One region of the Geobacillus sp. WSUCF1 genome, then DNA from elsewhere that is predicted to be linked to it. Evidence: riboswitches for the same ligand, from Rfam matches in the RefSeq annotation. Region 1 holds a riboswitch; each other region holds the start of a gene.
The links. Region 1 has a riboswitch for S-adenosylmethionine ahead of mtnW (2,3-diketo-5-methylthiopentyl-1-phosphate enolase). Riboswitches for the same ligand answer to the same signal wherever they lie in the genome.
Positions count from the first base shown of each region.

Region 1 (3,273 bases):
CTTTTTCACGACGATGCTCATACGATCACCTCCATTCGCTGCAACGCATCCATCACGTCAAAAAACGTCGCAAATGGCGCGTGCGGCAGGTCAAGCTCTTGACATTTTTCAAGCAGAAAATCGCGCGCCAGCACATAGTCGGCTTGCCTGGCCACCGCCAAGTCGGTGATCGAATCGCCGATGACGACGTGATACCCGTCGGGGCGGGCGAGCCTGCGCAATAGCGACGGCTTGCAGCAGCCGCAGCCGTTTTGGCACTGGCTGTCGCATGCATGCGGCCATGTGATGCGGATCGTCTCACCGCTGAAGTCAGAGCCGTTGCAAAAAATGCGCTCCGGCTCAATCAGCCCTTCAAGCAGTGGGTAGACGAAAAAGTCGATGCCGCCGCTCACGATATAGAGCGGGATGCTTTGCTCTTTCGTCCACGCGACAAACTCACGGAACCCTTCGCGCAAACGGGCGGTGCTAAGCAAAAAGTCAACAATCTCCTCTTTCAGCGCCGACGGAAGAAGTGAAAACATTTTTCCGACGCCTTCCTGAACGGAGATGCGCTGGGCGAGAATGTCGTCCTTTAACGCCTCCCACTCCGGCGGGGCGAACTGTTTCATAATGGCGATAATGTTGTCGTTTTCCGTAATGGTGCCGTCAAAATCACAAAAGAGAACGAGCTGTTTCGTCATGCTTCCACCTCAATGGCGCCCCAGCGGTCGATCGCCTTTTGCAGCGCCTCGTTGTCTTTCGCCGCTTCACGGAGCGGACGGCCGGCCAGCGCCGCGTCGATGGCAGCGCGAAACGCCTTTCCGCCGCCGATCGCCCCGTCCGGGTGGCCGTGAATGCCGCCGCCGGCGTTGACGATGCTGTCACGGCCGAAATCGCGGACAAGAAGCGGCACCAAGCCCGGATGGATGCCGGCCGAGGGCACTGGAAACGCTCGGGCAAACGGCTCTTGTTCATCGGTCAGCGCTTGGGCGATGCCAAGCGCCTGCCCGCGCTCCAAAGCGACGCTGCCATACGGAGACGGGAACAACACAAAATCGGCGCCGGCAAGACGCAAAAGTTTTCCAAGCAAGAGCGACGGGGCGACGCCGTAAAACTCCGACGGCGTGATGGCGCCGCTGAACGCCGGGTGGGCCATAATCGGGACGGAAATCTCTTCATCTTCCCGCAGCCCTTGCAGGACGTCCAATCCATAGGCGAACACGTTGAACAACAGCACATCAGCACCAAGCTCGGCGGCTCGTCTCGCCTTCTCTTTCAGCTCAAACGTTTTGCCGGTCAAGTTGACGGCGTACAGCGTCCGCTTGCCTGTTTGTTCGTACACCTCTTCGAGCGCCGCTTTGCCTTCTGTAATGCGCTTCGCAAATGGCAGACGATCGCTGTCAAACAAAATTTCGTCATCTTTGACCAAGTCAACGCCGCCAAGCGCTTGCTTTTTCAACTCTGATGTCAAATACGCCAAATCGCGGCCGACGATGCCTTTGAAAATGCTCATCAACAGCGGGCGGTCGTACACTCCGACCTTTTCGCGAATGCCGGCGATGCCAAAGCGCGGTCCCGGGAACTTCCGTTTCCACTCCTCTGGAAGTTCCAAATCAAGCAGCCGCACTTCCCCGTCCAGCGACAGCTTGCCGAACGTCGTCACCAACAATGCTGGCAAATCGGCGCTGAAGTTCACCGTCGGATAGGCGATTTTGACGATCGCCCGCTTCAGCCGCTTGCCGAAGTACGCATTCGTCCGGTCGCTTTCCTCAAGCTCCTCGACCGCAACGACTTCCCCTTTATGCTTGCGGAGCTGGTCTTGCTCCAGCTGCGGCAAGTCGGTCCATGTGCCGACCGTCAAGCCGAGCGCGATCCCTTCGGCCTTTTTGCGAATGTCTTTCTCGTCATGAAGCAAATACGTCGCAATGACTGCACTCATCGTCCATCCCTCTTTCAATATATGGCGAAATAAAAAAGCCCCTTCCTAAGAAGAGGCGTCATTCAGTCATGGCGCTCTTCTTATCTCTCAGCGTTTCCGCTGCAAGAATTAGCACCGTGCTTAGCGTGCGCCAAGCCGGTTGCCGGGCTTCATTGGGCTCGTCCCTCCGCCTGCTCTTGATAAGAAAGCCTGCTCGTTTATGCACTTGTCAAACGATTGGCAAATTTACTTTGAATTATGACAGCCTTTGCCGCCGTTGTCAATCATTTTTTTCAAAACAGTTGCCCCGTCACCAGACAGTAGTTCATTGCCGCTCTATTTTTCAAAACAATCCGAGCCGCCCGATCCGCTCCGCCGCTTCGCGAAGCCGCGCTTCATCGGTCAACAAACCGACGCGCACATACCCTTCGCCGTGCTCGCCGAACCCAATGCCTGGGGCAACGGCGACGTGCGCCCGCTCAAGCAGCATGTCGGCAAACTCAGCGGATGATATGCCTTTTGGCAGCGGAAGCCAGGCGAAAAACGACCCGGATGGCGCCTGCACCTCCCAGCCGGCCTCGCAGAGCGCAGCGATGAACGCATTGCGGCGCGCCTCATACAATGCGACCAGCTCCGTGACACAATCTTGCGGACCAAGGAGCGCCGCGGCGGCCGCTTCCTGGATGGCGCCGAACAAGCTGACATACAAATGATCCTGCAAAAGCTCAAGCGCCCGAATGATCCGCTCGTTGCCGACGGCAAACGCCACACGCCAGCCGGCCATATTGTATGTTTTCGAAAACGTATAAATTTCGACGCCGACGTCTTTCGCCCCATCGACTTCCAGGAAGCTGACCGGTTTCCGGCCGTCAAAGCCGATCGCCCCATAAGCGAAATCGTGCACGACGGCAATGCCGTGCTTGGCGGCAAACGCCACCGTCTCCGCGAAAAATTCCTTTGTCGCCGTTGCGCCGGTCGGATTGTTCGGATAGTTTAAAAACATGAGCTTCGCTCGGTCGGCCACTGCCGCCGGAATGGCTTCATAGTCCGGCAAAAAACCGTTTTCCGCAACAAGCGGCATCATTTCCATCCGCGCGCGGGCAAGCGCGATCCCCGACCAATAGTCCGGATAGCCCGGGTCCGGGGCCAGCACCACATCGCCCGGGTTGACGAGGCAAAGCGGCAGCTCGACAAGCCCGGCCTTGCCGCCGAACAAAATGGCGACTTCGCGGTCTGGATCGATGTTCACCCCGTATTCACGCGCGTAAAACGCGGCGATGGCTTCTTTCAAAAAGAAGTAGCCTTGAAACGGCGAATATTTATGGTATTTCGGATTAGCCGCCGCCCGCTGCATCGCCTCAACGATATGCTTTGGC
Region 1 is NZ_ATCO01000126.1:13,194-16,466, reverse strand. It holds gene I656_RS04380 (methylthioribulose 1-phosphate dehydratase) at 1-21, opposite strand, end outside; gene mtnX (2-hydroxy-3-keto-5-methylthiopentenyl-1-phosphate phosphatase) at 18-680, opposite strand; gene mtnW (2,3-diketo-5-methylthiopentyl-1-phosphate enolase) at 677-1,918, opposite strand; SAM riboswitch class I at 1,996-2,104, opposite strand; gene I656_RS04395 (pyridoxal phosphate-dependent aminotransferase) at 2,241-3,273, opposite strand, start outside.

Region 2 (3,273 bases), on a different contig from region 1:
AGGCCGAAAATCGGATCTTTGACTGTTTCGACGTTGTCGAGCTCCCCTTCGACGGCGGCTTGCACCATCGCCCGGGTGTAGGCGAGCTTCATGCGGCTGCCGACGCCGTACGACCCCCCTGTCCAACCGGTGTTGACCAAAAAGACGCGGACGTTGTGTTCGGCGATTTTTTGCCCGAGCATTTCCGCGTACTCGACGGCCGGGCGCGGCAAAAACGGTGCGCCAAAGCACGTTGAGAACGTTGCTTCCGGTTCGGTGACGCCGCGTTCGGTGCCGGCGAGCTTGCTTGTGTAGCCGCTTAAGAAATGGTACATCGCTTGTTCGCGCGTCAGCTTGCTGATCGGCGGCAGGACGCCGAACGCATCAGCCGTCAAAAACACGATCGTGGACGGATGGCCGGCGACGCTCGGGTCGATGATGTTTTGGATCGCCTGAAGCGGGTAGGCGGCGCGCGTGTTTTCCGTCAGCGTGCCGTCGTCGTAATTCGGCACCCGCGTCGCGTCATCGAGGACGACGTTTTCGAGCACCGCGCCGAAGCCGATGGCGTCAAAAATTTGCGGCTCTTTCTCGCGCGATAGGTTGATGCATTTCGCATAGCAGCCGCCTTCGATGTTGAAAATACCGCGGCTTGACCAGCCGTGTTCATCATCGCCGATCAAGCGGCGGTTCGGGTCGGTCGAGAGCGTCGTTTTTCCCGTTCCCGACAAGCCGAAAAAGAGGGCGACGTCGCCTTCCTGGCCGACGTTGGCCGAGCAGTGCATCGGCAGGATGCCTTGTTCCGGCAGCAAATAGTTCATCACCGAGAAAATCGATTTTTTCATTTCGCCGGCATACTCGGTGCCGCCGATCAACACGGTGCGCCGTTCAAACGAGATGATGATGAACGCTTCCGAGCGCGTGCCGTCGACTTTCGGGTCGGCTTTAAAGTTCGGCGCGCAAATGACGGTGAATTGCGGCTCATGCACGGCGAGCTCTTCGGCGTTCGGCCGAATGAACAGCTGATGGACGAACAAGTTGTGCCAGGCGAATTCGTTGACGACTTGAATCGGCAGCCGGTATTTCGGATCGGCGCCGGCAAAGCCTTTAAACACGAACAGTTCATCTTTCTTCATTAAATAGTCGAGCACTTTGTCGTACAGTTTATCAAACGTCTCCGGAGACATCGGCTGGTTGACCGCTCCCCAGTCGATCGTTTGCTTCGTTGACGGTTCTTCGACGATGTATTTGTCTTTCGGCGACCGCCCTGTGTACTTGCCGGTCGTGACCGCGACGGCTCCGGTGTGCGTCAGCCGTCCTTCGTTCCGCTGCAGGACTTTCTCGACGAGCTCGGCGACGGACAGTTGATGATGCACGTACGGTTTTTGCAGCAATACATCAAGCTTATTCGTCATGTTTGCGATCCCCATATTCAAAACCTGCCTTCTTTTTGAAATCACTCTTGAAAATAGTATAACACATTTTTATTAATAGTCCATACTAATTGTGTGGGTTTTTCAAACTTTATTTTGCCCAATGTGTCGATTTCCTTGAGGAAAGAATTTTCTCGGCTGGAAATGATAAAAAATGAATTTTGATAGTTGACTTTGCCGATTCCATTGCGATAAGATAAGTCATTGAACGGATACTCTTATCCCGAGCCGGTGGAGGGACAGGCCCGATGAAGCCCAGCAACCGTCACAACTGTACATGTGTGAAATGGTGCTAACCTGTGGCAAGGCGCAGTCCTTGAACGATAAGAGTGAAAGGAAGCAATACGATTGCCATGACCTTTCCTCAGCCGTTACAGGAAAGGTTTTTTATATTGCGAAGGGAAAAAGGGAAATGAGTTCCGTGTTGCCACATTATGCCAAGAGGAGGAAACAAACCGAATGTCAGCCAAACGCCGCTTGTTTACTTCAGAGTCTGTGACGGAAGGACATCCGGATAAAATTTGCGACCAAATTTCTGACGCCATTTTGGATGCCATTTTGGAAAAAGATCCGAACGCCCGCGTCGCCTGCGAAACGAGCGTCACGACCGGGCTGGTGCTCGTGAGCGGGGAAATCACGACATCAACATACGTGGACATTCCGCGCATCGTCCGCGATACGGTCCGGGAGATCGGCTACACGCGCGCCAAATACGGATTTGACGCCGATACGTGCGCGGTGCTGACGTCGATTGACGAACAATCGCCGGACATTGCGATGGGGGTGAACCGGGCGCTTGAGGCGCGCGAAGGTCAGATGACTGACGAGGAAATTGAAGCGATTGGCGCCGGCGACCAAGGATTGATGTTTGGGTTCGCCTGCAATGAGACGGAAGAATTGATGCCGTTGCCGATTTCGCTTGCGCACCGCTTGGCGCGCCGATTGGCGGAAGTGCGCAAAACGGATGTCTTGCCGTACTTGCGGCCGGACGGGAAAACGCAAGTGACGATCGAATACGATGAAAACGGCAAACCGGTGCGCGTCGATACGATCGTCGTTTCCGCGCAGCACCATCCGGAAATTACGCAAGAGCAAATCGAGCGCGACATTAAAGAACAGGTCATCAAGCCGGTCGTGCCCGCAGAGCTGCTTGATGAGAACACGAAATACTTCATCAACCCGACAGGACGGTTTGTCATCGGCGGTCCGCAAGGGGATGCTGGGTTGACGGGGCGCAAAATCATCGTCGATACGTACGGCGGCTACGCCCGCCACGGCGGCGGCGCGTTCTCGGGCAAAGATCCGACGAAAGTCGACCGCTCGGCGGCGTATGCGGCCCGCTATGTCGCGAAAAACATCGTCGCGGCAGGACTGGCCGACAAATGCGAAGTGCAGCTTGCCTACGCGATCGGCGTCGCCCGCCCAGTTTCGATTTCGATCGATACGTTCGGCACCGGCAAAGTGTCGGAAGACATTTTGATTGAGGTCGTGCGCAACAACTTCGATCTCCGCCCGGCGGGCATCATCAAAATGCTCGACCTTCGCCGCCCGATTTACAAACAGACGGCTGCTTACGGCCATTTTGGGCGTACGGACATCGACCTGCCGTGGGAGCGCACCGACAAAGCCGCCTTGTTGAAAGAACAAGCGCTGGCGTTGGCGGACAAGTGATGAAAGAAAAAGAGCTGCCTGATCACGGCAGCTCTTTTTTTGTTGGCGCACGATGTCCGCTGTTGCTGCAGCGCTTTGTAATACTGCCCTTTCTCGACATATTCGCGGCGTATGCGCTCCATTTCACGGATGTCGTCTTCCGTCAGTTCGCGGACGACTTTCGCCGGCCGGCCGAGGGCGAGCGTGTTGGGCG
Region 2 is NZ_ATCO01000137.1:8,222-11,494, forward strand. It holds gene pckA (phosphoenolpyruvate carboxykinase (ATP)) at 1-1,406, opposite strand, end outside; SAM riboswitch class I at 1,625-1,739, shown strand; gene metK (methionine adenosyltransferase) at 1,869-3,080, shown strand; partial or broken gene I656_RS18185 (gamma carbonic anhydrase family protein) at 3,137-3,273, opposite strand, start outside.
Region 2: it holds a riboswitch for S-adenosylmethionine, as region 1 does, so the genes downstream of both, metK (methionine adenosyltransferase) here and mtnW (2,3-diketo-5-methylthiopentyl-1-phosphate enolase) in region 1, are expected to answer to the same signal.

Region 3 (3,273 bases), on a different contig from region 1:
GGTGACGACCTTGCTTCGCGATGACCAAATGCACGCCTCCATCAACTTGCAGACGACGTTTCACCGCCCAGCGGCGGCTGGAGAAGCCGAAATCGAGGCGCGGGTGGAAAAGTTCGGGAAAACCGTCGCCTATGTAACCGCCATCGTGCGGCAAAACGGCAAAGAGGTGGCGAGCGCCACGTCGTCGGTGCTGATCATGGACAAACCGTGAAGGTGATGGATCTCCAAAAGGCGTTTTTGCGCATGCTCGTTCTCCTTGGATTCGACGAGTCCAAACAGCAGCTGCTGTTGTTGTTTTGAAACGCATGGAAAGCGATGATCAGAGGAATCCGAGAAAACCGGTGAAAAACGATGATGTTCGCCAAATCGGTGGTTTTGTTGAAAAAGGAGAACCAATTTCACAAGGTTTCCCCACTTGAGAAGAGGCGTTGTCGAGTTGCCTTTTTCATGACATCATCAGTCCTCAATGGCGAAACGAGGTGAGGCGCAGCCGTTTTCGACCAGTTGCCAAGCGCCGGAGAAAGCGCTGTCAAAAACAGCCGCTCTCCGGCGCCTTTTGTTGCTTGTTACCCACGGACAAACGTTTTCGGCATTACGACGGCGACGACTTGCCCGCGGGCGCACAGTTCGCCGTTGGCGAACACTTCGGTGTCCACTTTCCATTTTTTCGGATGAATCTCCGTCACAGTGCCGACGGCGACAAGCGGCACTCCATGCGGCGTCGGCTTGACGAAATCGACGTGAAGCGACGCAGTGACAAAGCGCGGCGGCGTTTCCCCGCTCCCTGGTTCATGGCCGTTTTTCCGATGCAAGGCAAGCGCCGCTGAACCGGTGCCGTGGCAATCAATGAGCGAGGCGATCAGCCCGCCGTACACAAACCCTGGAATCGCCGTATGTTCCGGACGCGGCGTATACACCGTCACCGTTTTGTCGCCCCGCCACCCGGTGCGGAAATGGTGGCCTTGTTCATTCAGACGCCCGCAGCCGTAGCACCAGGCGAATTCATCAGGGTAGTCGTCTTGAATCGCGTGCACGATCATTTCTTCCACGTCATCCTCCCCCTCTCTTTTTCTAGTATACCATTGAATCGAGAAGACGACGACTCCTACATGGACGGTTGTTGTCTAGCGGCAGGCAAGGCCATACGAAGAAAAATGGAACGAAGCGCCAATCGCCAGACGGCAAATTCATAGGCGGCCCAAACAGCTGGCCGCCTAGCGTGACGCCATTTATCGAGCAGGCTCGTAAAACTCGATCCATTCGCCGTCGGGCCCGAGGAAGAACAAATATTTTGCCCCGTTCGGAAGTGTCGTTATTTCTTCCCACACAAGCGGCACACCGAGCGACTGAAGCCGTTCTTTCTCCTGCTCAATGCCTTCCACCGTAAACGCCACATGGTGCACTTTTCCTTCCGTCGGCAAATCCGGATTGTATCCTTCGATGAGCTCGACAATGATCGAGCCGCCAATCCCTAAAAACGCCAATTTCATCGTGCCGTTCGTATGAATCATTTCGTCGAGCAGCTCCAAGCCGACAACATTTTGATAAAACTCTTTCGATGCTTCGATGTCTTTCACTTGAATGCCGACATGTTCAAATTTTTTGACTGCCATTCGTCCCTCTTCCTTTCTATGACTCAGTTAACCATACTGCTTGTAAATACGGCGTCATCTGCATCGGGAAAATCCCTTTTTTCCCAAGCTCTGTCCATATGTAGCGGTCAAGGGCGTACGGTCCGTCCGCCTTCCATTCGTCCGCCTCACTGTTGGTCAACAACAACGAAAAGGCTGTTCCTTGCGCTTCCCCATACAAATGAACGTATCCGTCCCCACGGTCGACATGCACCGCCGCCTTAGGGTCAAACCGGATGAGCTCCGCCTGCACACAGCGCATGACACAAACGGCGAACGCTGCGGCAGGGAGATGAGCGGCCATGCAAGCGCGGAGCGAAACCGCCTCCTCCACTGTTTCTCCTTCACCTCCCATCGACAAAAACCCCCTTCGCCTCGGAATGATGCGAAAGGGGCCATGAGCCGTTCTTATCATCCAAAGCGAAACCGCTTTGCGGGTGTTAGCACCTTGCCTGCGGCAGGTTGCTGTGGGGTCATCAAGCCCGTTCTCTCGCCCACTCTTGATAAGACGTATGCAATTTATCTTCTATCTTATCATACATCATCAAAGGCAACAATCGTCATTGTTCGACTTCCGGTTGCTCGGACGTGACGCCGACATCTTTCCACGTCAGTTTCGAGCCCGGATCGACCGTGAAGTTGGCGACGCGGTTGTTGACGGCATAAATGGCCGAACGATACAACGTCGGAATGACCGGAACTTCTTCGTTCATCAGCTGTTGCCATTCACTGTAAATTTTCCGACGATATTCTTTGTCAAACGCCTGTTCGGAATGGCCTTTTTCCAACAGTTCATCGTTTTTCTCATTCACCCAGCGCGAGTAGTTGAACATGACGTTGCGGCCGTACAATCCGTACGGGTCGACGTCCGTTCCAGTTCCCCAAGCGGCGGCGTAGACATCCACTTTCGGATCGTCTTTTTCGACCATATCGTAGAAGGAGTTGAACTCCGCCAAGCGTCCGTCTACAAGCTGAACATCGAGGCCCACATCTTTCCAGCATTGCATATAAAATTTGGCCAGCGGTTCAGCGATGTCCCCACCGCTCATCGCCAAGAAGTTGACCTTGAATTTTTTGCCGTTTGGATCTTCGCGGAGGCCATCGCCATCCACATCTTTATATCCCGCTTCATCCAGCAATTGTTTCGCTTTTTCCGGATTGTACGTATACCCTTTGATGGAACTGTCATGATAGCCCGGGAACGACGGCGGAATGAGCGTGTTCGCCGGGAAGCGCAAACCATGATACAGGCGGTCGGCCACCTCTTGGTTGTTGATGGCGTACGCCATGGCTTGGCGCAGTTTTTTGTTTTGGAATTTCGGATTGTCCATTACGTTTTCCTGCTTTTTCGCATCCCAATGGCCGAGTTTAAAGCCGATATAGTTGTACGCCAAATCCACTCTACCGATAAACTGAATGTTTTTCGTCCCTTTCGCGTTCAAATATTGGTCAGTCGGGAACTCAGCGACGTCAATTTCGCCTTTTTTCAGCGCTTGCAGGACGACTTGCGGGCTGACGACTTTCAAAATGACGCCTTCCAAGTTCGGTTTGCCAGCCCAGTAGTCATCATTGCGAACAAACTCTACCGACTCGCCCGGAACGATTTTCTTCACTTTAAACGGACCGAACCCGATCGGGTTTT
Region 3 is NZ_ATCO01000132.1:48,806-52,078, reverse strand. It holds gene I656_RS03695 (PaaI family thioesterase) at 1-211, shown strand, start outside; gene I656_RS03700 (PaaI family thioesterase) at 567-1,049, opposite strand; gene I656_RS03705 (VOC family protein) at 1,230-1,613, opposite strand; gene I656_RS03710 (hypothetical protein) at 1,630-1,986, opposite strand; SAM riboswitch class I at 2,037-2,141, opposite strand; gene opp4A (oligopeptide ABC transporter substrate-binding protein) at 2,192-3,273, opposite strand, start outside.
Region 3: it holds a riboswitch for S-adenosylmethionine, as region 1 does, so the genes downstream of both, I656_RS03710 (hypothetical protein) here and mtnW (2,3-diketo-5-methylthiopentyl-1-phosphate enolase) in region 1, are expected to answer to the same signal.